4 regions of the Endozoicomonas sp. ALB091 genome follow, and region 2 is predicted to be linked to each of the others. Evidence: predicted binding sites of a transcription regulator. Region 2 holds the regulator's gene; each other region holds the start of a gene.
The links. The regulator LexA, encoded in region 2, represses DNA repair genes until DNA is damaged. The targets are predictions, from matches to a motif close to TACTGTNTANNTANACAGTA.

Region 1 (7,831 bases), 750 kb from region 2:
CAGTTGTAACAACTCTTGTATATCGTTATGACCGTGATCTTTTGCCCATTTCAGTTTGCTATCCAGTGCCCTGCGGACTTTGTCCGTCGGCTTTGCCCCCGCGCTCAAAATCGTGCCATATAAACATTCTGCGTCATCGTAACGGTCAGTCACTATTGCCCGCTCCAGAGCTTCATTCAGTTTATCCAGAACCCCATCCGTTAGCGTTGCCCCCAGGGCCAGAATGACGCCTGCTAAGCACTCTGCGCCATCGTAATGATCGTCAGCTATGGCCCGCTCCACAGACTCATTCAGTTTACTTACGTCATCGTCCGTCAGCTCTACCCCGGTGCTCTTTATGGTGGATACTAACCGTTCTGCCCGCCCGTAGTTCTGGAAAGCTGCTGCCCCTGCCCATACCAGATGACTCCTCAGTTTTTCCTGGTCATCCTCCGTCAGCTTTGTCTTGGTGCTGACAATCATGGATAGTAACAGCTCTTCCTCATCGTAATGAAGGTGATCTACTGCCAGTATCAGACGGTTACTCAGCGCTATCCGGGTATCCTCCGTCAGCTCTGTCCCAGTGCTGACAATGATGGATAGTAACAGCTTTGCCTTATCGTAAAGACGGTTATCTAATGCCTCTATCAGACCTTTACTCAGTTCTATCCGGACATCCTCCGTCAGCTCTGTCTCAGTGCTTACAAAGACGGACTTTAACAGCTCTGCATTATCGTAAAGACGGTTATCTACTGCCACTATCAGACCTTTGCCCAGTGCTATCCGGTCCTCCTTCGTCAGCTCTGTCCCAGTGCTTACAATGATGGATAGTATCAGCTCTGCCTTATCGTAAAGACGGTTATCTATTGCCACTATCAGACCGTTACTCAGTGCTATCCGGTCATCCTTCGTCAGCTCTGTATCAGTGCTTACAATGATGGATAGTATCAGCTTTGCCTTATCGTAAAGACGGTTATCTACTGCCACTATCAGACCGTTACTCAGTGCTATCCGGGCATCCTTCGTCAGCTCTGTCCCAGTGCTTACCATGAAGGACAGTAACAGCATTGCCTGATCGTAAAAAAGGTGATCTACTGCCTGTACCAGACCGTTACTCAGTGCTGTCCGGGCATCCTCTGTGAACTCTGCCCCAGTGCTTTCAGCGATGAATTGTATCCGTTCTAAAAAATCATACCATCCGTACTTCAATGACAATATCACGCCTTCATTCAGTGTTCTCTGCCCTTCGCTGGTCAGCGTTGGCCCTGTATCCTGAGTAATAATGAGTTGTCGTTGCAGTTCCTGAAAAGGCAGGGTATTGGTCGGTCTTTCCTGATTTGCCACCTCCTTTGCTTCGACGACAAGACCCCATAATTTTACTAACTCAGACAGGCCGCCTTTGAATAATGGACTGACTTTCCTTTCTTCTATTTGATGATGGTTGACACGCACCGGCTTCAGGCAGTCTGTGTTGATGGGATTCGCACAAAAGGCTGTAGCCATCACATCCCGGCAAAATGCTTTACCCAGTGCATCAGCAGGTTGTAGCTGGTCAGCTGGCAACACCAGATCGTAAGTCAGATTCTCAATGGAAATATCGCGCTGTGGCGCAGTTTTTAGAGAATCTGCTTTTAGAGAAGCTGCCGGTTGTTTTTCCTGAGTTACGTCTGGCTGCCTGTTTCGATAATTGCTGGCTAAATCAACTAAGACTGGGAAATTCATTATATAGATCCTTTTGATAATTCTTATTAGATAACAGTTAATGAATTTTGTTCCATTTTTCTACAGATAATCATTTAGCCTATTACGCCTTCGTTTGAAGTTACTGACTGATCTCGGTCAAAGTGGAATTAAAAGTGGAGTTAAAGACAGGATAGAAACGTTATTTCTTATGCTTCACACCGTTACAACGGAACGGTGAAAATTTCACCCTTCCGTTATTTTGTGGTTCTGGAATATTGCCAATTTATTCTGAAGCTTCCAGTTTATCCTGGGTCCTGAGTTCAAAATCAGAAGCATCATGCCGGTTTCTCAGCTGCCCGGACAGTTCACCCCAGGTGCGGTTGACCATTTTCCCACGTTGAACGGCCTCTCGCTGCCCAATATGTCTGGACCATCGAACAACATGTTGATAGTCATCCACCTGAAGAAACTCGGCAGCATCGTAGATTTTGCCATCCACCAGGGCCCCGTACCATGGCCAGATTGCCATATCCGCAATGGTATAATCATCGCCACAGATATAGGTATTGTTTGCCAGATGCTGGTTTAACATATCCAGCTGACGCTTGACCTCCATGGCAAAGCGATCAATAGGGTACTGGTATTTTTCCGGCGCATAAGCATAGAAATGGCCAAAGCCGCCCCCCAGGTATGGACCACTGCCCACCTGCCAGAACAGCCATGAGAGACACTGTGCCCGCCTGGCGGGTTCCGCTGGTAGAAACGCATTAAATTTTTCGGCCAGATAAAGGAGGATGGCTCCTGACTCAAATACCGGTATCTCCACACCGTCGCTTCGATCCACCAGGGCAGGAATCTTCGAGTTAGGGTTTATGCCAACAAAGCCCGAACCAAACTGATCACCTGCCATAATGTCAATCAGAAAAGCGTCATACCCGGCCTCTTTAATCCCCAGCGCCAGCAACTCTTCAAACAGTATGGTGACTTTCACACCATTCGGGGTTGCCAGTGAATAAAGTTGGAATGGATGCTTGCCAACCGGTAACGGTTTGTCAAAACGGGCACCGGCGGTTGGCCGGTTAATGCCACCAAACTGGCCACCATTCTCATTTTCCCAAGTCCATACCCTGGGAGGAACATACGATGCATCTGCCATGGGCAACTCCTTATTCGTTCTTAAGCCCGAAGCTGCCCAGCATAAGATAATTCCCGAAGAAAGGTAAGCGTATTCCCGTATTAAACACAGACATGAAAAGTAACGTGAATCGTTTTCAGGCCTTGATGCAAACAATCTGGATAAAAAGCACAGAGTCATCTATCTATGTCATACATCAAATTCACTGCTTAGTTCTTTCGTTCAAAAAATAACCGGAGTGTTCAAACAATGATAAAAACTGTTGTTGTATCCGTCCTGCTCCTGGCCTGCTTTCTGGTTATGGCCGACCTTGTTCCCTTTTTACTGAAAAACACAGACTCACCTGCTGATAATGAGCAGCCACAGAAAAAACAGGAACACATTATCAAATCAATCGTTTTATTAGTTGGTATTGCGATTATGATCACACTGATCCTGCACTTCTGGCACTGACTCAATCAAATCTGACTGGAGAGTAAAAGTGATGCTGACACAGTGAACACTGACTACATTTATGGGCATGGCTGCTTCCCTGAGTAATTGCAGGGCATTACTGAATACCATTCATTTCGGTGAGTGTACTTTGCATACCATGATTAACCGTTTAAAGCGTATATTTTCCCGACTGGCGTTTCTCTGTGCTGGCCAGAAACCCTCCTTTGAAGGCCCGGGGCTCTCCGGCATTATTGCGGATTGGGTTGAGCCGTTGCTCAGTGAATACAGCGACAGTAATAATGAGATCGAAAACATTATTGATCTGACGTCTAACTGCTGGAATATCGGTGCCTGTCCAAAAGATAACCGGGCTGAGTTATGGGGTCTTCTTATCCAGCCAATCGTTGAAGAACACTTTTATGAACACCGGCATGATCTTCAGGGCAAACTCAGGAAACTGATCAAAGTGAGGGAGAAACTGTATGCTCACGATCCACGCTTCATCCTGGATTTTCGGTTTAAATATCGCCGCTCCCAATTGAGGCTGGATATTTTCAGCACCCGGGACCTGAGCCCGTCCCAGTTTATGGCCGGGCTTGATGCATTAATCCATCAAAGTGAACTCAATGCCTGACTCACGTCTGAACCTTCATGATCTCCGGCCACTGCGTCGTATAAGAAGGACTCAGCACCTGCTGGTTCATATGCCATGGCTGCGCCCGGAAGCCCACTGATGCAGGCCGGAGTGTCTGGCTCCCAAAGCGCTGGTTAATGGCATCCAGCACGGTCATCATCCGGGTATTTTCCGGAATTGCTGCTGCCGTCAGCAAGTCTCCCTGAAAACTTGCACCGGAACAAAGATCCACCAGGGCAAAGCCCGCCTTTTTATACTCGTAACCTTCCTGAAACAGCACGTCCAAAGCCGGATTTAACTGTTGCAGCCAAACCGAGCTATCACTGGTGGGCGATGGAACCATCAGCTTCAGACTCCGTCCGGTTTGCGGGAGATTGGCCTTAAAGGGATCGGTCCTGATAAAAATAATGGCTTCACGGGAATACTGCTGTTGTTTTCTGAGTTTCTCGCAGGCGCGACAGATAAAACTGGCCAGTGCGGCATGAAGTGCCTGCCTGGTAGTGACCCGCTGGCCGAAGCTCCGGGAGCACATAATCTGATGTTTATTGGCTGAACTCCCCTCTTCCCAGGGAATGCAGTACTCCCCCTGAAGTTCACAGACCGTCCGTTCCAACACCACAGAAAACTGTTTCCTGACCCATCGACGATTGGCGTTTGCCAGTTGTGCAGCAGTATGAATACCTGCCGCCTCCAGCCGCTTTCCTATGCGTCGGCCTACTCCCCATACCTCACCAACCGGGGTGATTGCCATTAACCGCTGCTGGCGTATCGGGCTGGTTAAATCCACAACACCACCGGTTGCCGGAAATTTCTTGGCCGCATAGTTAGCGAGTTTGGCCAGTGTTTTGGTGGTTGAGATGCCCACACCAATCGGCAGCCCCGTCCACTGGAATACCCGCCGTTTCATATCCAACCCTATGGCATGCAGATTTGCCAGCGGAAAACCGGAGAGTTCAACAAAGGCTTCATCGATCGAATACACTTCCAGCTTCGGGCTGAACTGTTCCAGCACCGACATAAAGCGGGAAGACATATCGCCATACAGCGCATAGTTGGAGCTTTTCAGTATGATTTCACCACGGGCCACCTGATCCCTGACCTTGAACGCCGGTGTCCCCATGGCAACGCCCAGGGCTTTCAGTTGCGCTGTTCTGGCAACGATACAGCCATCATTATTGCTGAGCACTCCCAGGGCTTTACCCAGCAGGGATGGATTAAAGACCTGCTCGCAGGAACAGTAAAAAGCATTGGCATCACAGAGGGCAATAACGTCCTTCATCGCAGGTGGTGAATGACTTCAGTGACCACACCCCAGACATTGAGCCCTTCTTCAGAGTCCAGTTTAATCGCAGGGTAGTCGGGGTTTTCCGAGTGCAATTCCGGTTTGCCATGGCAATAGACCAGGCGTTTTACAATCAGCTCACCGTCCAGCAAGGCCAGTATCACATCACCGTCTCCCGGAGTGAGGGAGCGATCAATAATCAGAATGTCACCATCAAAGATGCCAGCGCCTTCCATGGATCGCCCCTGGGCCCGGGCAAAAAAAGTCGCTGCCGGATGACGGATCAACAGCTGGTCCAGGGAGAGCGTATCTTGCAGGTAGTCAGCTGCCGGGCTGGTGAAGCCACAGGCAGCCGGGCTCTGGTAAAAGGGCAATGTCTCTGGCAAAGGTCGTGGAAGGATCTGGATCGGCTTCATGCCATTCAATCTCATCAACTGTTTATTTATACAGTATAAGCATTTAGCGGTTAAAAGAAAACGGATGCACTTTGGAGGCAGGAGAGCTGTTCCGCAAGCCGACTCTGATCGACTTGCAATGGAGCATCTTTGCTTCTCCACCTGACACACCATCAATGGAACCTGACAATCATTTTGAGGTCAAACAGCGACATTAATAATCTAGTGCAGAAAAGCGTTAATACCCGTACACCCCGTTCATCCTGAGCTTGTCGAAGGATGGTGCCACCGTACTTCGACAAGCTCAGCACGAACGGTATGGGTATCAACGCTAAATTGCACTAGGAGGTACTCTGAAAGCAACCACATCCACCCACTCCCGCTCAAAGCCTGACCGCCGGGATGACACCGGTTCAAGCGGGATGCCTGACCGCCCCAGAAGCACATTTAACGGTAAAAAAGTCTCAAACCATCAGTCCTGCAGAGGCACAAGCCGCCCCCTGCATGATGTCAAAACTCTTGAAGACGCCTTTTGGGAAAGTAAACCGTTACCAGAACGTAAGACCACCTCGGCTGAGGTGCTTAAAGCATATAGCCGTGATGTAACCTCGCTCAGAAGTGGCTTCTTCCTGCAAAAGCTCTGCTTACAGAACGTTCCACACGGCAATAGAAAAGTCACCCCGGATCAGGTCATTCAGGAATTCAAACGGGAGCCGGGTCAGAATAGCAAGTGCCAATTAGCGATAGCTCGTTTCAAAGCGGAATGCTGCCTGAAAGGCCTGCTCCTGAATGGTCAGCGGGTCACAGCGGATGCGGTGGTTAAGGACTTCCCGGATACTCCGGAAGGAAAACTGGGAATAGCACGCTTTATGGAACAATGTTGCCTGAGTGGCCTGGGCCTGCAAGGCCAGCAGGTCACACCGAATGCGGTGGTCAGGGCTTTCCCGGATAATCCGGAAGGCAAACTGGGAGTAGCACGCTTTCAGGAACAATGCTGCCTGAGCGGCTTGCCATTGAATGGCCAGCAGGTCTCACCGGATACGGTGGCCAACGCTTTTCCGGATAGTCCGGTAGGAAAGCTGGGCATAGTACGCTTTAAAGAAGAATGTTGCCTGGAAGGCATGCCGTTGAATGGCCAGCAAGTCTCACCGGATACGGTGGCCAACGCTTTTCCGGATAGTCCGGTAGGAAAGCTGGGCATAGTACGCTTTAAAGAAGAATGTTGCCTGGAAGGCATGCCGTTGAATGGCCAGCAAGTCTCACCGGATACGGTGTTGAAGGGTTTTCAGGCCGCCAACGCAAAACTGGAAATGGCGCACTTTAAAGCGGAATGTTGTCTGAGGAACCTGCCGTTGAATGGCCAGCAGGTGACAACGGGTGCGGCGTTTAAGGATTTCCCGGATAGCCCGGAAGGCAAACTGGCAAAAGCGCGCTTCAAAGCGGAATGCTGCCTGAGGAGCCTGCCGATAAATGGCCATCGGATCACACCGGCGTCAGTGATTAAGGATTTTCAGGACACCAGGGCAGCACTGGAGCTGGCACGCTTTAAGGAACACTGTTGCCTGAGGGAGCTGCCGCTGAATGGGGAACAGATCACACCGGATGAGGTGGTTAAGGATTTTCAGGCAGCCAGGGAAATATTGGGATTGGCGCGCTTCAAAGCAGAATGTTGCCTGCGGGGCCTGCTTTTGAATGACCAGCAGGTCACACTGGAGCAGGTAGTTAAAGCTTTCCCGAATAGTCCGGAGGGCAAACTGGGGATCGCACGCTTCAAAGCGGACTACTATCTGAAAGGCCTGCCGCTGCATGACCTGCTGGTCACACCGGATGAGGTGTTTATGGATTTCCCGAATAGCCCGGAAGGCAAACTGGGGAGAGCACGCTTCAAAGCAGAATGCTACCTGAAGAACCTGCCATTGAACGGCCAGCCGGTCAGCCAGAGTGAGGTAATTAAAGATTATCAGGCGGCCAAAGCACCACTGGAGCTGGCACGCTTTAAGGAGCAATGTTGCCTGAAGTCCCTGCCGTTGAATGGTCGGCAAGTGACACCGGATGAGGTGATCAGGGATTACCCGGATAATCCGTTGGGCAAACTGGGGAGCGCGCGCTTCAAATCAGAATGTTGTCTGCGTGGCCTGACGCTGGATGGCCAGCTGGTCACACCGGATGCGGTGGTTAAGGATTATCAGGCCACCAGGGCAACACTGGAGCTGGCGCGCTTCAAAGCGGAATGCTGTATGAGAGGCCTGACACTGGCTGGCAACCGGGTCACCCCGGACGAGGTGGTC
Region 2 (7,831 bases):
AGCATTAAGCAAGCCTGCAAAAGACTGACCCCAACCTCAACCTTATGCCCCTTTTCATTACCATAGGCGTGCTCGATGGCATTATTCACAATCTCAACCACACACAGCTCCACACGATTCACCTCAACCGGGGACAGTGTTGTCATGGCACAAAGGCCCCGGACAGCCATGGCAACCAGGGTGGTATTCGCCAGCTCACTGTCAATCTCAAGCCTGACAGCCTGCCCCTTTTCGTCGGTCATGATTACTTCTCCTTAATGGCCTCGGTCACTGTAGGGAGAATGGTAAACAGCTTGTCCATAGAGGTAAGACTGAAAAGATCCATAACCGCAGGCTGGGCACTGGCCAGCTTCATGGAACCGGCTCCCCCCATTTTTTTCAGACCTGCCACCAATGCCCCCAAACCACTGCTGTCCATAAAACGCACCTGGGATAAATCAATCACCAGGTTATCGGAGCCATTGTCGATCTGGTCAAACAGATAAATCCTCAGAGGCTCTGATAAAGATGCATCAAGCCGGGTTTCGTCGATTGATACGATGGTATGCCCAGCATCATTTTTAGAATCAAATGGCATGTCGCTCTCCTTGCGTTATAAACGTTGCGTAATTAATAAGGCAAGCCTGGTTACGGCTGCCACTCCAGTACCAGATAAGTTACATCATCCTCAAAAACATCCGCTCCGGTCCAGTTAGTGATGTCCTGCTCAACCCGGCTGATCATGGCTTCAAGGGTGTGATCAAAAGCATCTTCCAGAGAAGCTACCAGCCGGTCTTCACCAAACATTTCACCGACATTGTTTTCACACTCCGTCACCCCGTCGGAGTAAAGAAAAAGTCGGTCACCAGGTTGCAGTGCAATAGTGACATTTTTATAGGTCATGTCCGGCATCATACCTATCGGTACGCCACCACAGGCAATTTTTTCGACAGATTTTGAACCGCTTTTCAGCCACAGTGATGATGGATGGCCAGCCTGTGACAACGTAACAGAACCGGTGCGGCTGTTGATTATCCCATAGGCAATGGTGAAGTAGAGCATCGACTCAGGTTTTGCCTGAAACTGCTCATTCAGACTCACCAGCACTTCATTGGGTTCTTTTATCCGATAAAAAGGTGGCTCGCTGAATGACGCCTTAACCAGCGATCCACTCCCGTCCTCACGAAGGGTATTGTTCAATGAAAAAGAAAACAGTGCTGAAGGAATACCATGTCCGGCTACATCCAGTTGATAGAAGCCCAGTGTCTCTCCATCAAGTGCCTGATAACCAAACATATCGCCACCAAGAATGCGGCTTGGTTTGAAATACCAGTTAAAATCCACACTCTGAATTTTCGCTGGCTCAGAGAGCAGACGAGCCTGTGTTTCTGCCGCCGACTCCAGGTCTTTTTCTATGGTATGTATTTTATGTTCAAGCGCCGCTTTTAATTCGATAATTCGAATGCCGGCATTCAGGCGCGCACCAAGCTCATCAAAATCCACTGGCTTATTGATAAAATCATCAGCACCACGGTTAATTCCTTCCACCACGGCCTCACGATCCGAGTTACCCGTTAGCAGCATGAAATAGATATAGTACCCAAAATCACTGTTACGGATCGCCTCACACAGCTCGATACCATCCATATTGGGCATCATCCAGTCGCTGATGACAATCCGGATATCAGGATGGTTTTCCAGAACATTCAGTGCTTCATAGCCGTCTGATGCCTCAAAAACACGATGCCCCTGCTTTTTCAGAACCACAGACAGAATCATTCTCTGGTCACGGGCATCTTCAACAATCAGTATATCCATTAGCCTTGTTATTAATTTTCATCGTATTGAATATAACTACTGTGTTATCGACCCATCGGAAAGAATCCTTCGAGTCGGATAAGCGAATAACGCCCCTTCCTCGTTAACAACCGCTGCAATCAGAAGCAAAATAGATTGTTGAGCTTTTAAAAAACCAACACGATCCGTTCTTGTGATATGCACCCGAACCTGACATAAAAGGGCAGAATCATCATAACGGATGAAAACGGCATAATGAGGCTCACGACTGTCAACCTCGGGAACCTGTTGAACAAGATCATCTATGCGACTGAGAATGCGGGGTATTTTGCCAATATCCTCGTAACGAAGAGCAAAATTTTCAATCATTCGGCGGTTTTTCATTCGAGTGGCATTCTCCACCACGATGCCGGTAAAGATTGAGTTTGGAACATAAATAGGCCGTCTATCAAAGGTTCGTATTTTTGTCAGACGCCAGCCAACCTTTTCGATATGCCCTTCAATGGATCGGTCCGGAGAGCGAATCCAGTCACCCTCGGTAAAAGGGCGATCCAGCATCAGCATTAATCCACCGAAAAAATTGGCCAGCCAGTCCTTGGCAGCAAGACCCAGAATAATACCGCCAATACCACCAAAGGCCAGAAGGGTTGACAGGCTATAGCCGAAGGCCTGGGCAAGACTCAGCAGTGTAGAAACAACGATAATCAGCTGCACGGAACGGGCAATCACTGAAGGCGATAGGCGCTCGCGCCACCGCTCACCCATGGAATCCAGCACCTCTGGCATATTCAGGCTGATTTCCCAGATAAACCAGGCCGGATAGATGGTCAGAATGAGTTTTTGAATCAGTTGCAGGGTTTCGTTGACATCCGACCGCTCAAGCCCCGGCCAGTAATGCGCCGAATAGAGAATGAACAACACCCAGGGCAGCGTCAGCAAGGGTCTGTGCAGTATGTTGATAGCCAGGCACCAGAAGACCCGTTCCGGCCCTTTTGGCTCACCATGGGCCAACCACTTTATGCCATAAAATGAAGCACCAGACAGCAAAAAGGCAATCATCAAATGAGAATAGAACGAGATAAATTCGGGGTTCATAATCGAGATCATTCAGGGATTTCAGTTGGTTATTTTTATAAATTGTAGCCAGTTTGTTTACTATCCTCTTTCAAGCATTCCCACAACCGCTCAGAAAGAAAGTTACCCTGAATTCCCGGACGGTGATGGCCATGGCACCATTAAAATCAGCCTGTTCCGAAGGCCTCTGCCAGCATTTTACGCGCTGTCCTGTAGCGCTCTGACTGTTCAAGAGACGCCCAGTCAGTGTAAGAGTCAGGCATCAAACCATCCGGACCGACACCCTGTAAACCCGAGCCGTCTATCTCAGCCAGTACCTCCCGAACCCCCTGACGATTACAGATAATCAGGAGATCACAACCAGCATCCAGGGCTGCCCTGGCCCTGGCAGGATAACTGCCGGTTTTCGCCGCTCCCTCCATCGACAGGCAATCGCTGATAACCAGCCCCTCAAATGACAGCTGATTGCGTAACACCCCTTTCAGCCATTCTGAAGAATAACCCACCGGATGCCGGTCAATAGCGGGAAACAGGATATGGGCCGGCATTAATGCCTCAACCCCCTTTTGAATCATTACCCGGAAAGGCTCCAGGTCCGACTGACAGATCTCATCAAAAGTACGATCATCCAGGGGAAGGCTCACATGGGAATCAGCATCCACATTCCCATGGCCCGGAAAGTGCTTGATAACCACAGACATTCCCGCTTCATGAACCCCATCAATCCACAATGAGGCCAGGTGATTCACCTGCTCAATCGAACGCCCAAAAGCCCGATCTCCCACGATCGACGTTTTACCATGATCAATATCCAGCACCGGCCCCAGGCAAAGATCTATCCCGCAGGCCAGCAACTCAGAGGCCATCAGCCAGCCTGACTGATAAGCCATCTGATACTGCTGATCCGGGTCAAATGCCCCATAAGCCTGCGCCGGGGGTAGACGGGTAAATCCGTCCTTGAAGCGTTGCACACGCCCACCTTCCTGATCCACACAAATTAACAGATCCCGACGAACATTCCGGACAGAACGAACCATGGCAATTAACTGTTCCCGACTCTGATAGTTCCTGGAAAAAAGGACAATACCCGCAACACCGGGCAGGGAAAGCAGCTGGTGTTCTTCGGCGGTCAGCTGCACTCCCTCGAGATCAATCAAAAGAACACCACGGTTCAGGCCTGTTGGCACGACTCTATCCTCTAAAAAAAACGGTATCAGCTAAGCTGTATATCTATCCTGGTACCGGTATCTACACGGTCAAACAGATCGATAATATCTTCCCCATGCATTCGGATACATCCCCGCGAGCCGGGTTCACCCATCACTGCCGTATCCGGCGAACCGTGGATATAGATATAGCGACGCATGGTATCAACATTACCCAGCCGGTTATATCCGGGCTCCAGGCCACTGAGCCATAAAATTCTGGTTAATATCCAGTCCTTTCTTTCAGGGTACTGCTGACAAAGCCCGGGGGAATAAATCTCACCGGTAAAGCGACGTCCGACAAATACTGAATTAGTCGGCAGACCGGCACCAATTTTCGCCCGGATAACATGCTGACCAAGAGGTGTTTGCCAGCTCCCCTCCTGCTGCCCGACTCCCTTGCTGGCAGTAGACACAGAATAAACACGGCGCTTGCCGTCCTTCTCATGCAGCACCATCTCCTGACTGGCAATATGAACAGTAAGATGCATCGGTAAATCAAGCTCTGTATGGTTAAATGATCCGTCAGGTGTGCGATCTTAGACCTGCCGCCATGAAAGGCACCATCTTTCTCATGATATCTTCCAGTTCAGTCCTGACCCCATAATCGCTTTCCGCAATAGCCCTCAGTGCATCCGCTCCTGAAAGGGTAAACACAGCGGAACCCAGAATAAAATAGACGCGCCAGAACAGGTCATTCAATGGCAACTCAGGACACGCTTTTACCAGCAACTCCAGATAAGCCTGGAATACTTCCCCGTAGACGTCGCGCAAATATTTCTTCAGATGCCCCTGGCCCTGTGTGTAGGCCAGGCCAATCATCCTCATACAAACAGAGAGATCTTCAGGGCTGCGGGGTTTAACCGCCATGATCTGATCCACCAGTAAATGAAGTATTTCTTCCAGATCAAGAACGTCATTATTATCCTGATATCGCACAAGAGCCCCGGAAAGATTGCTGACAAAAGGATCAAGAAAACGGGAAAAGACCGCCTGGATCAGGGATTTTTTGGAGCCGAAGTGGTAATTAACAGCGGCCAGGTTAACACCCGCCTGACTGGTAATTGAACGCAGCGAGGTCTCTGCGAACCCATGCTCAGCAAATAACTTCTCGGCAGCGTCCAGAATCCTGTCTACTGTCGCTGACTGTGACATGTCTGTAAAACCTCCAATGTAAACATTTGTTTAAAACTAACGTTTGCCAACTGAAACATCAAGTTAGATTAATAAGACAGGGGTGGTTGCAGTCAGCAAAATACTGTATATAATTACATGTACTGTATAAAAACACAGATTTAATCATGTATAAATTGACCAAGCGCCAGACTGAGATTCTTGAACTGATCAAATCTCATATAGAAGAGACCGGTTTCCCCCCCACTCGTGCAGAAATCGCACAGACCTTCGGGTTCCGATCACCCAATGCAGCAGAAGAACATCTCAGAGCCCTCGCCCGCAAGGGAGCTATCGAGATCACCCCCGGAACCTCAAGAGGTATCCGAATCCCCGGCACTGAATCTTCCGGCCTGCCTATTGTAGGACAGGTTGCTGCAGGAAGCCCCATTCTTGCCCAGGAACATATTGAAGACCACCTGTCCATCAACCCTGATTTCTTTTCCCCCAAAGCAAACTTCATGCTTCGGGTAAAAGGGATGAGCATGAAGGATATCGGTATTCTTGACGGGGACCTTCTGGCTGTCCATAAAACATCAACCGCAGCCAATGGCCAGATTGTCGTTGCCAGAATTGACGACGAAGTAACGGTCAAACGTTTTGAACAGGTTAAAAACAGAATTTACCTGCACCCGGAAAACAAAGAATTCAAGACAATCGAAGTAGACCTCAGCGTTGATACCTTTGCTATCGAAGGACTGAGTGTGGGGGTTATCAGGAACTAGTGCGGCTAAGCGTTATTACCCGTAAACCACGTTCACCCTGAGCGGAGTCGAAGGGTGCTTGGCACGATCTATCAGAGTCCGGAGTTTCCGCCTTTAGGCCCTATGGGTCCTTCGACAAGCTTCAGGACGAACGGTATGGGCAACAGCGCTTAGCAGCACTAGACCCTGACGATCTCTGATGTAGAGGACCTGACATGCAAGCATTAACACCATCATCCAGTCAGAACGGTAACGCTCCCTGCATTGACAGTGAACCTGTCAGCTTTATTGATGAGCTGATTCTCTCAGGCCCGCCCTGGCAATCAGGACGTTTTCTGAAGACTGTTCTGTATGAGCTGGCTAACCATCAGGATCAACGCTGGCTTACCCTGATACTGTCCAGTGAACAGGCAAAAAGCACCATAAACTGGCTGAAGTCATCGGGCATCAGCAGGCAGCGCCTTCAGGTTCTCAACCCTTCCGCAGTGGCAGACCCACTGAAACTCACTCGCAAGGCACTGGCCTCAGGCACCAGCCACACCGTGGTCAGCTGGATCGAGCAGATGGATAGCATCACACTCTCTGAACTCGAGACCGCCGCTCGCTCAGGTCAATGTCAGGGACTGGCAATCAGGAACAGAGGATAACTGGAGGGTTTGTATGACAGTCAGTGAAGAACCCGGTTTTCAGGGATGTATTCTCCAGCGTCAGCTTCTGTTTTACGCCCGACTTCTTCTATGCAGGCATCCAGCATAGCCTTGGCTACCTCCACCTGATCTCCCTGGAGAAAGTCAAGCAACTCCCGGGAGAATGACATGGTAACCAGGGGCTCGGCGTTCTCCTCATCACTGCGACGCAAAACGATTTCGCCGGAAGGCAGTTCAACAATTTCAAGAAACGACGCTGACATAAATAGTGACACCGGGATTTTAGGGTTAGCGGTGAAGCATTGTGCATTAGCCAGCAGAGGCTTTCAAGATATCAGCCCTAAAGAGCTGAATATGGCTGGCAATGAACAAACCTGAAAACATCAGAAACCTACCACTCCAGGCTGAAGTTCCGACTATAGGTAACCAGCTCCTTCAAGGACTCAAGCACAGAAAGAAAGCCTTCTGACTGATCAAACCGCACACTATTGGCATTAAACAGAGGAATTTCATTCCGCTCAACACTTTTACGCTGTATAGGCATGGCACAGTCCTGATGACTTTTTAATAACGCCGACAACCAGGAATCATGTTGCTCAAGACGTTCAATGTACTGCAACTCAGTAGACACCTCTCCTTTGTGATGAACACTGTTCATTGCCTCGTCAAGAGAGGGTAGTTGATTTACCGGCAAACGGTAATTCGTCATAATTTCAGCCAGTAATGACCGGTAAGCCTGAACCATTGCATTCAGACAGGCCTCACGAAATGCCGGCTTGGCAAGATCATCAGCATCTTCCCAGGCATCCAGCAACAAACGGGCGTGAAAGAGCATTTTATTGGTATATCCCTGCCAATTGTTTGTCATAACCAACTCCATCAATCTTTCGGGAACAACTTGTGCTTTGTCGAGCTCAAAGTTTATAAGTAGCTGGCCATATGAAATCACATATTTCTGGCTACTTGGGCAGGAGCTATGCGAGGCACAACGGAGGGAGCATAGCCGTAGCTATGTGACCGGAGTTGTAACGAAGCATAGTGCCTGAACAAGGAGTCAGAAATATGTGATTTCATATGGTTAGCTACTTAACAGCCATAATACAACAGGGCTTCATAGCCCTGTCTCACGAAACTGGGGTTTGAGATCAATCTAACCGGACTGGCGCTTTTTAGACTGCTTTTCATGCCAGCGGCCATCTTCAAATACCGCACTCCAGCCCGTTGCCTTACCATCAAGCTCGGACATAACGTA
Region 3 (7,831 bases), on a different contig from region 2:
CAGCGTGAACAGGGTTTCACCGGAGATCACATCCCCCTGCCCGCTGGCCTGCAGAGCAGCAATGCTCTCTTCCAGCAGTTTCATCCCTTTATCCAGGGTACGGGTAAACTGTTCCTCTTCCTGCAGCAGAACCCGCTCGATGTGCTCCTGGTTCTTCGCCAGATCCGGATAAGCGTCACCCATCACCTGCACCAGTGACCCCACCAGCTTATAAAAGAAGGATTCTTTGGCCCCCAGTTTGTGGCCATGACGGCAGGCACGACGGATAATCCGGCGCAGCGTGTAGCCCCGGCCTTCATTGGAGGGCATAACGCCATCACTGATCAGGAAACTGCAGGAACGGATATGGTCAGCAATAACCCGCAGGGACGCTTCCGTGGTGGCAACGCCACCGATAATATCAGAAGCATCGTTCAGCAGAGACTGGAACAGATCAATCTCGTAGTTGCTGTTGACATGCTGCATCACTGCGGCAATTCGCTCCAGGCCCATGCCGGTATCAACCGATGGCCTGGGCAGTGGTTGCATGTCACCGTCGGCCTGACGGTTGTACTGCATAAATACGATATTCCAGATTTCAATAAAGCGATCACCGTCTTCTTCTGGCGTACCCGGACGACCACCCCAGATATGGTCACCGTGATCATAGAAAATTTCGGTACAGGGGCCACAGGGGCCAGTATCACCCATCTGCCAGAAGTTATCGGAAGCGTAAGGCGCTCCCTTGTTGTCGCCAATGCGGATAATATCCTCCGCTGCAATACCAATGTCGTTTAACCAGATATTGTAGGCTTCATCGTCAGAGGCATAGATGGTGACGCAAAGACGCTCTTTAGGCAGTTTCAGCGTGCCGGTCAGAAAGTTCCAGGCAAAGTGGATCGCTTCTTTCTTGAAGTAATCGCCAAAGCTGAAATTACCCAGCATTTCAAAGAAGGTGTGGTGACGGGCGGTATAACCGACGTTATCCAGGTCATTGTGTTTGCCCCCGGCACGTACACACTTCTGGGAAGTGGTGGCACGGTTGTAGTCACGCTGCTCACGCCCCAGGAAAGTGTCTTTGAACTGGTTCATCCCGGCATTGGTAAACAGCAGGGTTGGGTCGTCATGGGGTACCAGAGAGCTACTGGCAACCACTTCATGGCCGTTTTCCCTGAAGTATTCCAGAAAAGCAGAACGTATTTCGTTAGTCTTCATATACAGTTCCCACCGGGGGAGTTATCTCTTGTCAGCCATGAGCGGAAAAGGCCGCTCACTCCCAAACACAAAAATGGCAGCGCAATCACAATGAGCAGCCTTTTCACAGTAAATTTACGCAAACCGGGGATTATATAGGAATGGTGGGAAAAAATGATCACTTCACCCCATCATTAACAGGCTTTTTACCGGGCTTTTTTCACTGATGGCCTAATGAGCAGCAGAGCGGTACTGCTTAAGTATGTGCAGAGAGCGCGAATCTTCCTCCCTTCGCTGGCCTTTGCGTGCCCATAAATAGCGGTCACAATAGACTTGAACCAGGGCCTCCATCAGCTGACGATTGGTGTTTTCACCCAACTCGCCCAGTGCTCTTGCTGCCACTTCAGCGGTACACAAGTACTGCTCCTGACGATTACTTCGGAGACGGTAGATGGATGGCTCTTCAGGCTGCAAGCTCAGTAAATTCAAACCATGCAACCAGGGGCTTTGACGATACATTTTCCTGGCCTGTTGCCAGGTTGCATCAATGATAATGAAGGCAACCTTACGTTCACTCCCGGAATTATAATGCCACTGCCTGTTATGAAGAAGAGAAAGCGGAGTATATCTGGCTCATGGAGAAGCCGCGCTGGGCCAGAAAGCGGGTCTGCCGGGCTCTTTCTTTATGGTCCCGGGGTACAGAGGCACCAAACTTTCGCTCTTTTACCGCTTTTGCCAGTTCATCCCAGTGATCGTCCTGCTCCAGCAGGTATTGACCGATCAACTCGCTATCAACTCCTTTCTGAAACAGTTCCGATTTAATACGAACCGGACCGTAGCCCCGCTGTTGACGACTGTAGACCAAACTTTCAACAAAGCGGTCATCACTTTGCAGCCGCTCTGCCCGCAAGCGGGTAAGCGCGTCTAATACCAGTTCCCGGGGAAAACGGCCCGAGAGTTTTCGGACCAGTTCGGTAAAACCATGTTCCCGCCGGGCCAGTAGATCCATAGCAGCCCGGCGGACATCGTTTACCGATTGAATGACATCAGCAGACATTCAATTACTCAGCCAGCAGCTCGTCCTGCTGTACACTTGCCGCTGCATCGTCGTCACCTTTTTTGCCAGCACTTTTTCCGGCGTCAACTTCGGCTTTTTTTGCAGCGTCCTTCTCTGGAGTGCTCATTAACTCAGCACGGATCTGGGCTTCGATTTCAGCCGCCACTTCCGGATTATCAGAAAGATACTGGGCAGCATTGGCTTTACCCTGGCCAATCTTGGTTCCCTTATAGGCATACCAGGCACCGGATTTGTCCACCAGCTTCAGCTTGACACCCAGATCAATCACTTCGCCCATATGGTAGATGCCCTGACCATACAGAATCTGGAATTCAGCCTGACGGAATGGTGGCGATACCTTGTTCTTCACCACTTTAACGCGGGTTTCGTTACCGATCACCTCATCGCCCTGCTTCACCGAACCGGTACGACGAATATCAAGACGTACAGAAGAGTAAAATTTCAGCGCGTTACCGCCGGTAGTGGTTTCCGGGTTGCCGAACATCACACCGATCTTCATACGGATCTGGTTAATAAAGATGACCATGCAGTTGGTCTGTTTGATGGAACCGGTCAGCTTACGCAGTGCCTGAGACATCAGACGGGCCTGCAGACCAACGTGGGAGTCCCCCATATCACCTTCAATTTCAGCCTTGGGTACCAGGGCAGCGACAGAGTCAACCACGATAACATCCACGGCACCGGAACGAACCAGCATATCGGTAATTTCCAGCGCCTGTTCACCGGTATCCGGCTGGGAGACGTACAGGTCATCCACATTTACACCCAGCTTACCGGCGTACTGTGGGTCCAGGGCATGCTCAGCATCAACAAAGGCACAGGTGGCACCGTGCTTCTGGGCCTGGGCAATAACGCTCAGGGTCAGCGTGGTTTTACCGGAAGATTCAGGGCCGAAGATTTCAATAACACGGCCTTTCGGCAGGCCACCAATGCCCAGGGCAATATCCAGTTGCAGAGAACCGGTAGAAATTGCGGGAATTGCTTCCTGCTTCTGATCCCCCATCCGCATGATGGCACCTTTACCAAACTGTCGGTCAATCTGGCCAAGTGCTGCTGCCAACGCTTTTTTTCTGTTATCATCCATTTTTTCACGCCCTCAGTTCGATTCTGATTTCATCAGGAACAGCTCAATAAGTAATACTGTATATTTAAACAGATACTGGATATTTGTCCAGTATATTTATCGCTTCGACAGGAAGGAATCTTTTTTCAGGTTAACGTTTCTCAGGTCAACAGGGTCAGAACACCCAGCAACGCCTGAACAACCGTTTGCGCCCTGATCTGATCACGATCACCCTCAAAATGGAAGTGCCTTGCAGTTGTTTCCTGGCCGGCACTCCAGGCAATCCAGACGGTTCCCACAGGTTTTTCCGGTGTCGCCCCCCCCGGTCCGGCAACGCCGGTCACGGCTATAGAGATATCCGTTGCCAGCAGCTTGCGGACACCCCGGGCCATGGCGATGGCCACCTGCTCACTGACCGCACCGTATTTATTCAGCAACACTGTCGGCACATGCAGGAGATTGGCCTTTACGCCATTGGCATAGCAGATGACACCACCGTCAAACCAGGCCGAGCTTCCCGGCAACACGGTCAGGACATGACCAATACCACCACCGGTACAGGATTCAGCGGTAGACAGGGTCCAGCCCCTGGACATCAGGAGTTCAGCAATTTCCCTGACAATGGGGGACGTAGCAGAATGCAGTGCAGGTTCCATGGTCACTCGCCAGTACGGTTATCAGAGGAGCCAATCAGGATAGGATGTTATAACACGATTAGGGGCAGTCTTCACAAGTTATCATTGAATGCACCATTTCACAGCACTGTTGCCAGGGAAACATGCCTTGCCCCGGAGCATCGGGGCAAAGCATTCTCTCTCTATTCAAACTCCTTCAAACTCTCCACCGTTATGGCATAGACAACGTCAGTGTACTCGGAGGTATTGTTTTCAACCCTGATCACTCCTTCCAGCCAGTAAGGGGTATAGCCCGCTTCTGTGACTTTTATGCCCTGGTCATAGCGGACAAAAATGGTCTGATTGGGTGGCGGTGGCGGTACATGAATACAGGCTCCCAGGGTTGGCACCAGCAACAGCTCTGTGGCTGATTGATCCTTGCCAATATTCAGCGGTACCAGGTAACCGGGAATTTTGACCCGTTGCTGATTCATACTTGCTACCGGAATCTTGCCCAGCTCTTCAATATACTCAATAGCCTCTTCCTGACTGATTTCACCCGCCTCATATTTACGGACAATGTCCTCATCCACCGGCGGCATCAGATCATCCCAGTTGATCTCTTTGATCGCAGGCTTTTCGGTGCTTGCAGCCATGGCAAAGTTCACCGGCATAAAAGCCAGCATAAGCACCACGGCCATCCAGCCAGGGTGTTGTCTTCCAGCTATCATTATTTGCTCTCCTACAGCCTGACCGTCAGACCATCCGCCAATGAATTTTTATAGGCCCGCCAGGCAGGCACTGCACCCAGTATGGTCGCCGAGATAACAATGACGACCGCCAGAATCCACTCAAACATCCCCGGTAACGCAATGGTAATGTGCAAACCCAGCTGCACTTGCAATACCGGTTGAATGGCGAACAGCATTCCATACATCAGCAGGAAGCCCAACAGTGTACCAGTGATGGCATAGATCAGGGACTCGGTCATCATCAGGGTAAAGATATGCCAGGGCCGGGCACCTACTGAACGGAGAATGGCCATCTCTCTGCGCCGTTCATTAAGCGACGTCAGAATGGTGGTCAGCATACCCACCAACCCCGCAATCACCACCATCACGGAAACCGCCAGCAATGCCTTTTCCGCTGAACCCACCAATTGCCAGAGTTCTCCCAGGGCGACACCCGGTAAAATAGCCGTCAGTGCTTCCTGGCGATACTCATTCACTGCCCGCTGATACCGAAAAGCCGCCACCCGGGACTTCAAACCAACAAAATAGGCGGTAATGCTGGACGGTTGCAAATCCATGGCCCGTGCCCTGTCGGCAGAAACCGAGAACAGTGCATTAGGTGCTGCCCCATTGACCCAGTCAATGTGCAACGCCTCAATCCCCTCCAGAGAGATCATTACCACTCGGTCCATAGGGGTGCCGGTGGGCTTTAACACACCAGAAATCCTGAAGGGTTTATCCTGATGCGTCTGCAGGCTCCGGCTTTCAACACCATGACTGAGCACTATTTCCTGACCAGCCTGATAGCCAAGAACCGCCGCCACTTCAGAACCAATCACCGCATCATAGAGATCATCAAATGGCTTACCATTTTTGAAACTGATGGGCTGATCATCACCAAAACGGAAGTGTTCAAACAGGGTTTGAGCGGTACCCACCACGCGATAACCTTGATGGGAGTCCCCCAGGGCAATAGGGATAGTCCAGGCGACTGCCTTATTGGAAGACAATTCCTGGTAGGTTTCCCAGGTAATGTTATTGGTCGCATTACCCAGATGAAACACCGAATAAAGCAGCAGATTAAGCGAACTGCTGCGGGCACCAACCACAAGATCGGTACCGGACACGGTACTGGTAAAACTGTTCCGGGCCTCAACCCGCACCCTTTCCACGCCCAGCAACAAAGCTACGCTGATGGCAATGGAGAAAATGGTCAGCAATGCCGTGGTTTTGCGATTACTCAGACTTTTCACCGCCAGATGAAGTATTGACATTACACCACCTCCGGCTGGCCTAAAGGCCGATGTTGACTGGCCCGGTTAATTTCATTCAAGGCCACAGAGCGATCAAACAAGGCTTCCAGGGCAGAGTCATGGCTGACAAAAACCAGCGTACTGCCAGCAGCCTCACACTCAGCAAACAGCAGACGAATAAATGCCTCACGGGTATCGCTGTCCAACGCCGAGGTGGGCTCATCTGCGATCACCAGATCAGGACGACCAATCAACGCTCTGGCTGCTGCCACTCGCTGCTGTTGGCCGATACTGAGCTCCGTCACTGACCTTTGCAGCAACTGCGGCTCGGTCAGCTCCAGATGGTTTAGCAGTCGAATCGCTTCCTGCCCGGCATCAACGCCCATGGATTGCACGTTTTCACGGCGCTTGCTGGCAAACCCCAGCGGCAGTGTGACATTGTCAACTACTGAAAGGTAAGGGATCAGGTTAAACATCTGAAAGATAAAACCGATATGATTGGCCCGGAAATGATCCCGCCGTGCCGGGGAGAAACGACCAATGTCGTTTCTCAGCACAGAGACAGCACCGGCAACCGGTGTGAGCACGCCGCCCAGCAGCCCCAACAGCGTCGTTTTACCCGACCCTGAAGGCCCCCGGATAAACACCTTCTCACCCTGATGGATTAACAGCTCTGGTATATCCAGAACCGCAGTTCCCGGCTGCCAGCCAAACTGGACATCCTTTAGGTGAATCACCGGTTGACCGAGACTGCTCATATCAGAAGCGCACCTCTGGTCGCTCACGGTTCATCTGACCCGCTACCTGGCCAGAATCGGTAAAGCCCTGAACCTTCAACTGTTCACTGTTTGCAAACCGCTGAAACAGTCGGGTAGAGATGCTGTTAAGCCCGGCAATATTGGCACACTCATAAACATAAGTAGCAGCAATATCCATATGCGCTGACTCATGGTGACCATCGCTATGGTGGTCATCGTGTCCATGACTGTGATGGTGGGAATCCTGATGACCATCTGTATGATGGTCGTCATGTTCATGCTTGTCATGGTGGTGTCCATCTGCATCACCATGATGATCTTCTCCATGCTCACCGCTGGCCGAAGCCGATGCCGCTTTCAACGTGCAGGACGCCGCTGGCGTAAAAGACCATAAATCGTCTTTTTCCAGTTCCTGCAAGGCATCTTTAAGTTGCCTGCGCTGAGCCTCCGAACGGATGGATTCAAAACCAAGAATATCAAACCCCGGCGTTTCCAGTTCAATATGAACCTGACGACCTTCAATGGCAAAATTCAAATGACCGGCTCCATGTACATGGGCTCCGGCATGACGATGCCCATCAGCGGAAACACCTGCTGTTATCAAGGCACAGGCAACAGCGGCCACTTTTGCAACACAACGCATACACAATTCCTGAAAGAAAGAAATAAATAAGTGATGAACCATCAAACTTCAGAGCTAGCGTTAATACCCGCACACCCCGTTCATCCTGAGCTTGTCGAAGGGTGGTGCCACCGCACTTCGACAAGCTCAGCACGAACGGTATGGGTATCAACACCTGGGAGGCGGTGCGCGGGTGTGTCTTTTGGTTGGCGTGGAAGAATGGATTGATAAGCGATAGGGACGGTCGTTAAGTACCGCACCAAACCGCACCTTTACTTTGCACCAATGAACGGGTGAAGCGGCTTGAGACACCAGCATACAGGCCGATGAATGCGGGTGCTCATTGTGCTGTTGATCACTGGCATCATCGACCATCGAAATAACTGGATTCTGCCAGAATATTTCAGATTGCTGATTTTCCTCCAAAGCCGTATGGACGTGGCTCAGTGTGTAGTGCACCACCAGCAGATAGACAGCCACCATAAGAAAAGACAGCAATTGCTTACTGTCTTTTCCACGGGCTGTCCGGCAAAGGCTGA
Region 4 (7,831 bases), on a different contig from region 2:
CCTGGGGCTGATGGGTAACACACAGCACCTGCCCTTTTTTACCCACTTCTCTCAACATACTGCCCACAATTTCTGCTGTGCCGCCGCCAATACCGACATCCACCTCATCAAACACCAGCGTTGGCGTTGATGTGGTTTGTGCAATAATCACCTGAATGGCCAGACTGATACGGGAAAGCTCTCCACCGGAAGCCACTTTGGCCAGGGCGCGCGGAGGTTGCCCCGGGTTGGTGGTCACCAGAAACTCGATGAATTCAAAGCCCTGAGAGGCAACCGTGCGATCAGGAATGTCTGTCAGCTCGACACAGAACTTACCTTTGGGCATACCCAGCAAGGCAATGCGTTCAGACACCTGTTGTTCCAGTTTGCGCGCAGCGGCCCTACGTCTGGCAGACAGTTTTTCGGCTAACTGATTGTGTTTTTTCTGCTGCTGTTCCAGGGACAGTTCAAGGTCGGCGACCTGTTCATCATGACACTGAACTTTTTCCAGCTCTTCGCTGATCTGCTGTTGTTTTTCCAGCAACGCTTCCGGCTGGATACGGTGTTTGCGGGCCAGATCAAAAATAGCACTGAGCCGGTCTTCGATTTCCCGGGCCCTTTGCGGATCGGCATCAAAGTGATCAATAAAATGATTCAGCTCGCCAACCGCTTCCTCCACCTGAATCTGCGCGGATGACAGCATCTCCAGAGAGTTATTGATGGCGGCATGCTCAAGCTGCAGTTCACTGAGGCGGTGCAGGCAAAAAGAGAGCTGCTGCAGCAAATTATCACCATCATCACTGGTACAAACCCGGGTGATCTGATGGCAGGCCGATAAGGTTGCACCGGCCTGGGATTGCTGGCGATGCTCCTGCTCCAACTGCTCAACCTCCCCGGGCTGAAGGTTTAACTGCTCCAACTCATGCAACTGATAACTCAGCAATTGAACCCGCTCTTCCCGGTCCTGCTGATCGGACAATAAAGCATGCAATTGCGCAGAGGTCTGGCGGTAATCTGCGGCCATATCCGCTACTTCCCGGGACAGCGCCAGCGAGCCGGAAAACTCATCCAGCAGCTCAGCGTGATTGCTCTTTTTCAACAATGATTGGTGGGCATGCTGGCTGTGAATATCGATTAACAGCTCCCCCAGCCCCTTCAACTCGGCAAGTGTGACCGGGATACCATTGATATAGCCCCGGGAGCGACCTTCACGGGTAACCACCCGGCGCAAAATACATTCGTTCGCCGAGGATTCGGAACCGCCAGCATGCTCACCGTCATAATCTCGCTCCTGCAACCACTCTATTGCGGCAGGTATGCGCTGAAGGTCAAAGCAGGCGCGGATATCGGCCCGATCAGCGCCATCACGCACACAGTCGCTGCCCGCCCGGCCTCCCAGGGCCAGCCCGAGGGCATCCAGCATAATGGATTTACCGGCACCGGTTTCCCCGGTGATGGCGGTCATCCCGGGATTGATGTCCAGGTTAAGGTGGTCAACGATGGCATAGTTGCTGATGGAAATTTGGTTCAGCATGGCAGCTCTCACGATCCCAATTGCATATCGGGTTACTGTTTATTTATACAGTAAACTTAAAACCCGAATTGGTAAAGCAAATTTCCCCTTGAATAAGCTGCCATGAACCCCATATTAGGCTATCACTTAATATTTACTTTTGCCGGGGCCCTACGGAAGCAATACGGCCCATAACACGAAGACACGTTCCAGCCAGCATTTCAGGCTGGATTGACATCCGGAGAAACGTTGGAATGACTGTAGAAAACACCAAAGCAGAAGATCAGGCCGAGCAACCTGAAGCCAACGAAACTGAAATTTCTGCTGACGCTGAGGCAGCCGTTGACCCGATTCTGGAAGAGGCGGCTGATTCAGAAGATCAAGCCGAAGAGCAGGCCAACGACGATAGCGCCAGACGAATCGAAGAACTCGAAGAGCAGCTAGCCCAGGCTAAAGACCAGGCGCTGCGCGCTCATGCCGAAGCCATGAACACCAAGCGCCGCGCAGAGCAGGACGTTGAAAAAGCCCACAAATTTGCCCTGGAGAAGTTCGTCAACGAACTGATCCCTGTGGTTGAGAGCCTGGAAAAAGGTATTGAAAGCGCAGAACAGGGTGAAGGTCAGCACGAGACCATGCTCGAAGGCATGCGCCTGACCCACAAGCAGCTGCTGGATGCCCTGGCAAAATTCAGTGTTGAGCAGGTTAACCCTGAAGGCCAGCCGTTCGACCCGAACTTCCATCAGGCCATTTCCATGGTGCCCAACCCGGATATGGAACCCAACACCGTGATGAATGTCTTCCAAAAAGGCTACACACTGCACGGTCGTGTTATCCGTCCGGCCATGGTGGTGGTTTCCAAAGCGGCTTAACCAAAGAGGGGCTCCGGGAGGCTGATCGAGAATCTTGCAAGAGCCCCTTGAAAAAGCAAAGACCGCTCCCATATAGCAAACCAAGATCGTGGTAATCACCACCTAAACGCTGTTTCACCAGACTCAACATCGGTTGAAAGCATTGGGCAGCGAACAAAGATTTCAAAGTTTTCCGCCCTGATTATGGGCAATGGAGAGACTCAAAATGAGTAAAGGCAGAATCATTGGTATTGACCTGGGTACCACCAACTCCTGTGTGGCGATCCTGGACGGCGATAAATCCAAAGTCATCGAAAACGCTGAAGGCGCACGTACCACCCCTTCCATCATCGCCTACACCGACGACGGTGAGATTCTGGTAGGCCAGCCAGCCAAGCGCCAGGCGGTTACCAACCCCGACAACACCCTGTTCGCCATCAAGCGTCTGATCGGCCGTCGCTTTAAAGACGACGTCGTTCAAAAAGACATCAAGATGGTTCCGTACAAAATCATCGAAGCGGACAACGGCGATGCATGGGTTGAGGTTAAAAGTGACAAGAAAGCACCGCCTCAGATCTCTGCCGAAATCCTGAAGAAGATGAAGAAAACCGCTGAAGACTATCTGGGCGAGTCAGTAACTGAAGCGGTTATTACCGTTCCTGCCTACTTCAACGATTCCCAGCGTCAGGCTACCAAAGACGCAGGCCGTATCGCGGGTCTGGAGGTCAAGCGGATCATCAACGAGCCAACCGCTGCGGCGCTGGCTTACGGCATGGACAAGAAAAAAGGCGACCAGACCATCGCCGTTTATGACCTGGGTGGCGGTACTTTCGACGTATCCATCATCGAGATCGCTGACGTAGATGGCGAGCACCAGTTTGAAGTACTGGCCACCAACGGTGACACCTTCCTGGGTGGTGAAGACTTCGACCTGCGCCTGATCGAATACCTTGCCGACGAATTCAAAAAAGACCAGGGCATCGACCTGAAAGGCGACCCACTGGCCATGCAGCGTCTGAAAGAAGCCGCTGAAAAAGCCAAGATTGAACTGTCTTCTACTCAGCAGACAGACGTCAACCTGCCTTACATCACTGCCGACGCCACCGGTCCCAAGCACCTGAACGTTAAAGTCAGCCGTGCCAAGCTGGAATCCCTGGTAGAAGACCTGGTTGCCCGTTCCCTGGAGCCATGCCGCATCGCGGTCAAGGACTCTGACCTGGACCTGTCTGACATCGACGAAGTTATCCTGGTGGGTGGTCAGACCCGTATGCCACTGGTTCAGCAGAAAGTGGCCGAGTTCTTTGGTAAAGAGCCTCGCAAGGACGTTAACCCTGACGAAGCGGTGGCCATGGGTGCTTCCATCCAGGCTGCGGTTCTGGCCGGTGACGTTAAAGACGTTCTGCTGCTGGACGTTACTCCGCTGACCCTGGGTATCGAAACCATGGGCGGCGTAATGACTCCGCTGATCGAAAAGAACACCACCATCCCGACCAAAAAGTCCCAGGTGTTCTCTACGGCCGACGACAACCAGGGCGCAGTCACCATTCACGTGCTGCAAGGTGAGCGCAAGCAGGCGACTCACAACAAGTCCCTGGGCCGTTTCGACCTGGCAGACATTCCGCCAGCACCTCGCGGCATGCCACAGATCGAAGTCAGCTTCGACCTGGATGCCAACGGTATTCTGAATGTTTCTGCAAAAGACAAGGCAACTGGCAAAGAACAGTCTATTGTGATCAAGGCATCTTCCGGTCTGTCGGACGAAGAGATCGATCAAATGGTCAAGGATGCTGAAGCCAACGCAGCAGACGACAAGAAGTTCGAAGAGCTGGCGGCGGCCCGTAACCAGGCTGACAGTCTGGCTCACGCTACCCGCAAGACGCTGGAAGAAGCCGGTGACAAGGCCACTGAAGAAGAGAAGGCGGCCATCACCAAGGCGATCGAAGACGTTGAAGCCGCGGTCAAAGGTGACGATAAGGAAGAGATCGAAGCCAAGACCAAGGCACTGTCTGAAGCCTCTGCCGGTCTGGCCCAGAAGATGTACGCTGAAGCTCAGCAGCAGGGCGAAGCCCAGGCTGATGCCGGTGCCGACCAAAAGGCGGATGCAGCTGACGACGCCGTTGACGCTGAGTTTGAAGAAGTAAAAGATGACAAGAAGTAAGACCAACTCGATCATCAATGACTGATGATAAGGTCACAACGCGGGATTCATTCCCGCGTTGTCGTATATATCAAAATGATGGCTTTGTCAGACTTGACCATGAATCCAGTTAGCTCTGTGTTTTCATGCTCGACTGGTGAATGCAGGTAGCTCAGGGTTTTTCTGATGTCAAAACGCGACTACTACGAAGTGCTGGGTGTAGAAAGGAGCGCTTCAGACAAGGACATAAAAAAGGCCTATCGTCGTATGGCCATGAAATATCACCCCGACCGTAACCCGGGTGATAAAGCAGCGGAAGAGAGCTTCAAGGAAATCAACGAAGCCTTTGAAATTCTTTCCGACAGCGAGAAAAAAGCGGCCTACGATCAGTACGGCCACGCCGGTGTTGACCCGAACATGGGTGGCATGGGCGGTGCTGGCGGTTTTGCCGGTGGTAATTTCGGCGATATTTTCGGCGATGTCTTTGGTGACATTTTCGGTGCTGGCGGTGGTCGCAGCCGCAGTTCCGTCCAGCGTGGTGCCGATCTCCGCTATCAACTGGAACTCAGCCTTGAAGAAGCCGTTCGCGGCGTTAGCAAGAAAATCCGTATTCCGACACTGGTGAGCTGTAACGGGTGTGATGGCTCCGGTGCGAAAAAAGGCACTCAGCCTGTCAGCTGTACCACCTGTGGCGGTATTGGTCAGGTGCGTATGCAGCAGGGCTTTTTCTCTGTGCAGCAAACCTGCCCTGACTGTCGCGGCACAGGCAAGATGATTAAGGACCCCTGTAACGTCTGTCACGGTGAAGGCCGCGTTCAGGAATACAAGACCCTCTCCGTCAAGATTCCTCCCGGTGTTGATACCGGCGACCGTATCCGTCTGGCCGGTGAAGGCGAAGCGGGTGTCAATGGTGGACCAGCCGGAGACCTGTACGTTCAGGTCAGTGTTGCTGATCATCCGATCTTCCAGCGTGACGGCAAACACCTCTACTGTGAAGTACCCATCACATTTGTCGATGCCGCACTGGGCGGTGAACTGGAAGTCCCCACCCTGGAAGGCCGGGTGAAGCTGAAGATTCCAGCGGAAACCCAGACGGGTAAACTGTTCCGTCTGCGTGGCAAGGGTGTTGTCCCGGTCCGTGGTGGCAGTGCCGGAGATCTGATGTGCCGGGTTGTGGTTGAGACTCCAGTGAAACTGACGGAGCGTCAGAAAGAGTTGCTCAAGGAGCTGGATGACACCTTCAAAAAAGAAGGTGCCGGTCACCAGTCGCCTAAAAAGCAATCCTTCTTTGATGGCGTCAAGAAGTTCTTTGACGATATGACTTCCTGATCCCCCCCTCAAAAGGCCTCTGTTATCAGGGGCTTCCATTAAATGGTTGCGTTACTGCTGTTTTTGCGGTGATTTTTAGCATTGTCTTACTGTTTTTTTTCGGACATGAGCACCGGTGGTTCTCTTCTTGAGCTTTGCAGCGCAGGCAATCAGGACATCAACGGCTGCCTGCTGACCTTGCTGGGTTGCATATTTGAGGGGCGTAAACCCGTCTTTGGTTCGAGCTCTGACGTCTGCACCTTTGTCAATCAGAGCAACAATGGCATCCAGCTGGCCTTTCCCGGCTGCATAGTGGAGGGGCGTAGCCCCGTTTTTGGTTCGAGCGTCGACGTACGCACCTTTGGCAATCAGAGCATAAATGGCTTTCTGCTGGCCTTTCTCGGCTGCATAGTGGAGGGGCGTATATTTATTTATATTCCCGGCATTAATATCCGTACCTTTGGCCACCAATTCGTCGACGAGCTTCCAATCACAGGCCGCAGCGGCACACGCAAGCACTGTTGAACCTAAATTATTACATGGTGCATTAACATCAAATCCAGCATTAACAAAACTCTTGATCATTGGGACATTTATCTTTTTATTGTCGCTGGCCCTTTTTAGGGGTGTAACCCCGTCTTTGGTTCGAGCGCTGACGTCCGCACCTGCGGCAATCAGAGCATCAATGGCTTCCTGCTGGCCTCGAGCGGCTGCATAGTGGAGGGGCGTAAACCCGTTTTTGGTTCGAGCGTTGACGTCCGCACCTGCGGCAATAAGGGCATCAATGGCTTCTGGCTGGCCTTGAGCGGCTGCATAGTGGAGGGGCGTAAACCCATTTTTGGTTCGAGCATCGACGTCCGCTTTTCTGGCAATCAGTTCATAAATGGCATCCGGCTGGCCTTTCTCGGCTGCAAAGTGGAGGGGCGTATATTTAGTCTTTATATTCCTGGGGGCGTTAATATCAGCACCTTTGGCCATCAATTCGTCGACGAACCCCCAATCACAAGCCTCAGCGGCACACACAAGCATTGTTGAACCTAAATAATTACACGGTGCATTAACATCAAATCCAGCATTAGCAAAACTCTTGATCATTGGGATATCTATCTTTTCATTGTCGCTGGCCCTTTTTAGGGCCGTATCTCCTTTCTCGGTTCGAGCGTTGACGTTGGCACCGTTGGCAATCAGAGCATCAATTGCTTGCTGCTGGCCTTGAGCGGCTGCAAAGTGGAGGGGCGTCCTCCCGTCAGTGGTTTGAGCGTTGACGTCCGCACCTCTGGTAATCAGAGCATTAATGGCTTCCTGCTGGCCTTGCTCGGCTGCAAAGTGGAGGGGCGTATATTTAGTCTTTATATTTCTGGGGGCATTAATATCAGCACCTTTGGCCTTCAATTTGTCGACGAACTCCCAATCACAAGCCTCAGCGGCACACGCAAGCATTGTTGAACCAAAATGATTACATGGTGCATTAACATCAAATCCAGCATTAGCAAAACTTTTGATCATTGAGATACTTAACTTTTTATTTTCACTGGCCTTTTTTAGGGCCGTATCTCCTTTCTCGGTTCGAGCGTTGACGTTCGCACCTCTGGTAATCAGAGCATCAATGGCATCCGGCTGGCCTTTCTCGGCTGCAAAGTGGAGGGGCGTATATTTAGTCTTTATATTCCTGGGGGCGTTAATATCAGCACCTTTGGCCATCAATTCGTCGACGAACCCCCAATCACAAGCCTCAGCGGCACACACAAGCATTGTTGAACCTAAATAATTACACGGTGCATTAACATCAAATCCAGCATTAGCAAAACTCTTGATCATTGAGAGACTTAACTTTTTATTGTCGCTGGCCCTTTTTAGGGCCGTATCTCCTTCCTCGGTTCGAGCGTTGACGTTCGCACCTCTGGCAATAAGGGCATCAATGGCTTTCCGCTGGCCGTTCTCGGCTGCACAGTGGAGGGGCGTCCTCCCGTCTGTGGTTCGAGAGTTGACGTCCGCACCTGCGGCAATCAGGGTATCAATGGCTTCCTGCCGACCTGTCTCGGCTGC

Region 1: a site for LexA is predicted at 5,581-5,600, ahead of ACO6UX_RS15260 (LexA family protein). Genes of this name have one in related genera too.
Region 3: a site for LexA is predicted at 3,390-3,409, ahead of recA (recombinase RecA). Genes of this name have one in related genera too.
Region 4: a site for LexA is predicted at 1,547-1,566, ahead of recN (DNA repair protein RecN). Genes of this name have one in related genera too.

The regions. Positions count from the first base shown of each region.
Region 1 covers NZ_JBLYNQ010000007.1:774,788-782,618, forward strand. The annotation lists gene ACO6UX_RS15235 (hypothetical protein) at 1-1,701, opposite strand, end outside; gene yghU (glutathione-dependent disulfide-bond oxidoreductase) at 1,946-2,818, opposite strand; gene ACO6UX_RS15245 (hypothetical protein) at 3,047-3,250, shown strand; gene ACO6UX_RS15250 (hypothetical protein) at 3,312-3,866, shown strand; gene ACO6UX_RS15255 (Y-family DNA polymerase) at 3,868-5,145, opposite strand; gene ACO6UX_RS15260 (LexA family protein) at 5,142-5,564, opposite strand; gene ACO6UX_RS15265 (hypothetical protein) at 5,966-7,831, shown strand, end outside.
Region 2 covers NZ_JBLYNQ010000007.1:21,507-29,337, forward strand. The annotation lists gene ACO6UX_RS12365 (ATP-binding protein) at 1-242, opposite strand, end outside; gene ACO6UX_RS12370 (STAS domain-containing protein) at 245-577, opposite strand; gene ACO6UX_RS12375 (PP2C family protein-serine/threonine phosphatase) at 628-1,797, opposite strand; gene ACO6UX_RS12380 (mechanosensitive ion channel family protein) at 1,834-2,883, opposite strand; gene nagZ (beta-N-acetylhexosaminidase) at 3,018-4,037, opposite strand; gene ACO6UX_RS12390 (L,D-transpeptidase family protein) at 4,064-4,546, opposite strand; gene ACO6UX_RS12395 (TetR/AcrR family transcriptional regulator) at 4,581-5,210, opposite strand; gene lexA (transcriptional repressor LexA) at 5,357-5,953, shown strand; gene ACO6UX_RS12405 (hypothetical protein) at 6,148-6,579, shown strand; gene ACO6UX_RS12410 (hypothetical protein) at 6,600-6,842, opposite strand; gene ACO6UX_RS12415 (DUF6586 family protein) at 6,971-7,447, opposite strand; gene topA (type I DNA topoisomerase) at 7,730-7,831, opposite strand, start outside.
Region 3 covers NZ_JBLYNQ010000003.1:350,891-358,721, forward strand. The annotation lists gene alaS (alanine--tRNA ligase) at 1-1,194, opposite strand, end outside; partial or broken gene ACO6UX_RS04540 (DTW domain-containing protein) at 1,405-1,737, opposite strand; gene ACO6UX_RS04545 (regulatory protein RecX) at 1,775-2,230, opposite strand; gene recA (recombinase RecA) at 2,235-3,335, opposite strand; gene ACO6UX_RS04555 (CinA family protein) at 3,476-3,970, opposite strand; gene ACO6UX_RS04560 (DUF3299 domain-containing protein) at 4,132-4,659, opposite strand; gene ACO6UX_RS04565 (ABC transporter permease) at 4,671-5,933, opposite strand; gene ACO6UX_RS04570 (ATP-binding cassette domain-containing protein) at 5,933-6,670, opposite strand; gene ACO6UX_RS04575 (ZrgA family zinc uptake protein) at 6,672-7,313, opposite strand; gene ACO6UX_RS04580 (hypothetical protein) at 7,461-7,831, opposite strand, start outside.
Region 4 covers NZ_JBLYNQ010000008.1:826,556-834,386, reverse strand. The annotation lists gene recN (DNA repair protein RecN) at 1-1,513, opposite strand, end outside; gene grpE (nucleotide exchange factor GrpE) at 1,747-2,361, shown strand; gene dnaK (molecular chaperone DnaK) at 2,567-4,498, shown strand; gene dnaJ (molecular chaperone DnaJ) at 4,664-5,806, shown strand; gene ACO6UX_RS19850 (ankyrin repeat domain-containing protein) at 5,882-7,831, opposite strand, start outside.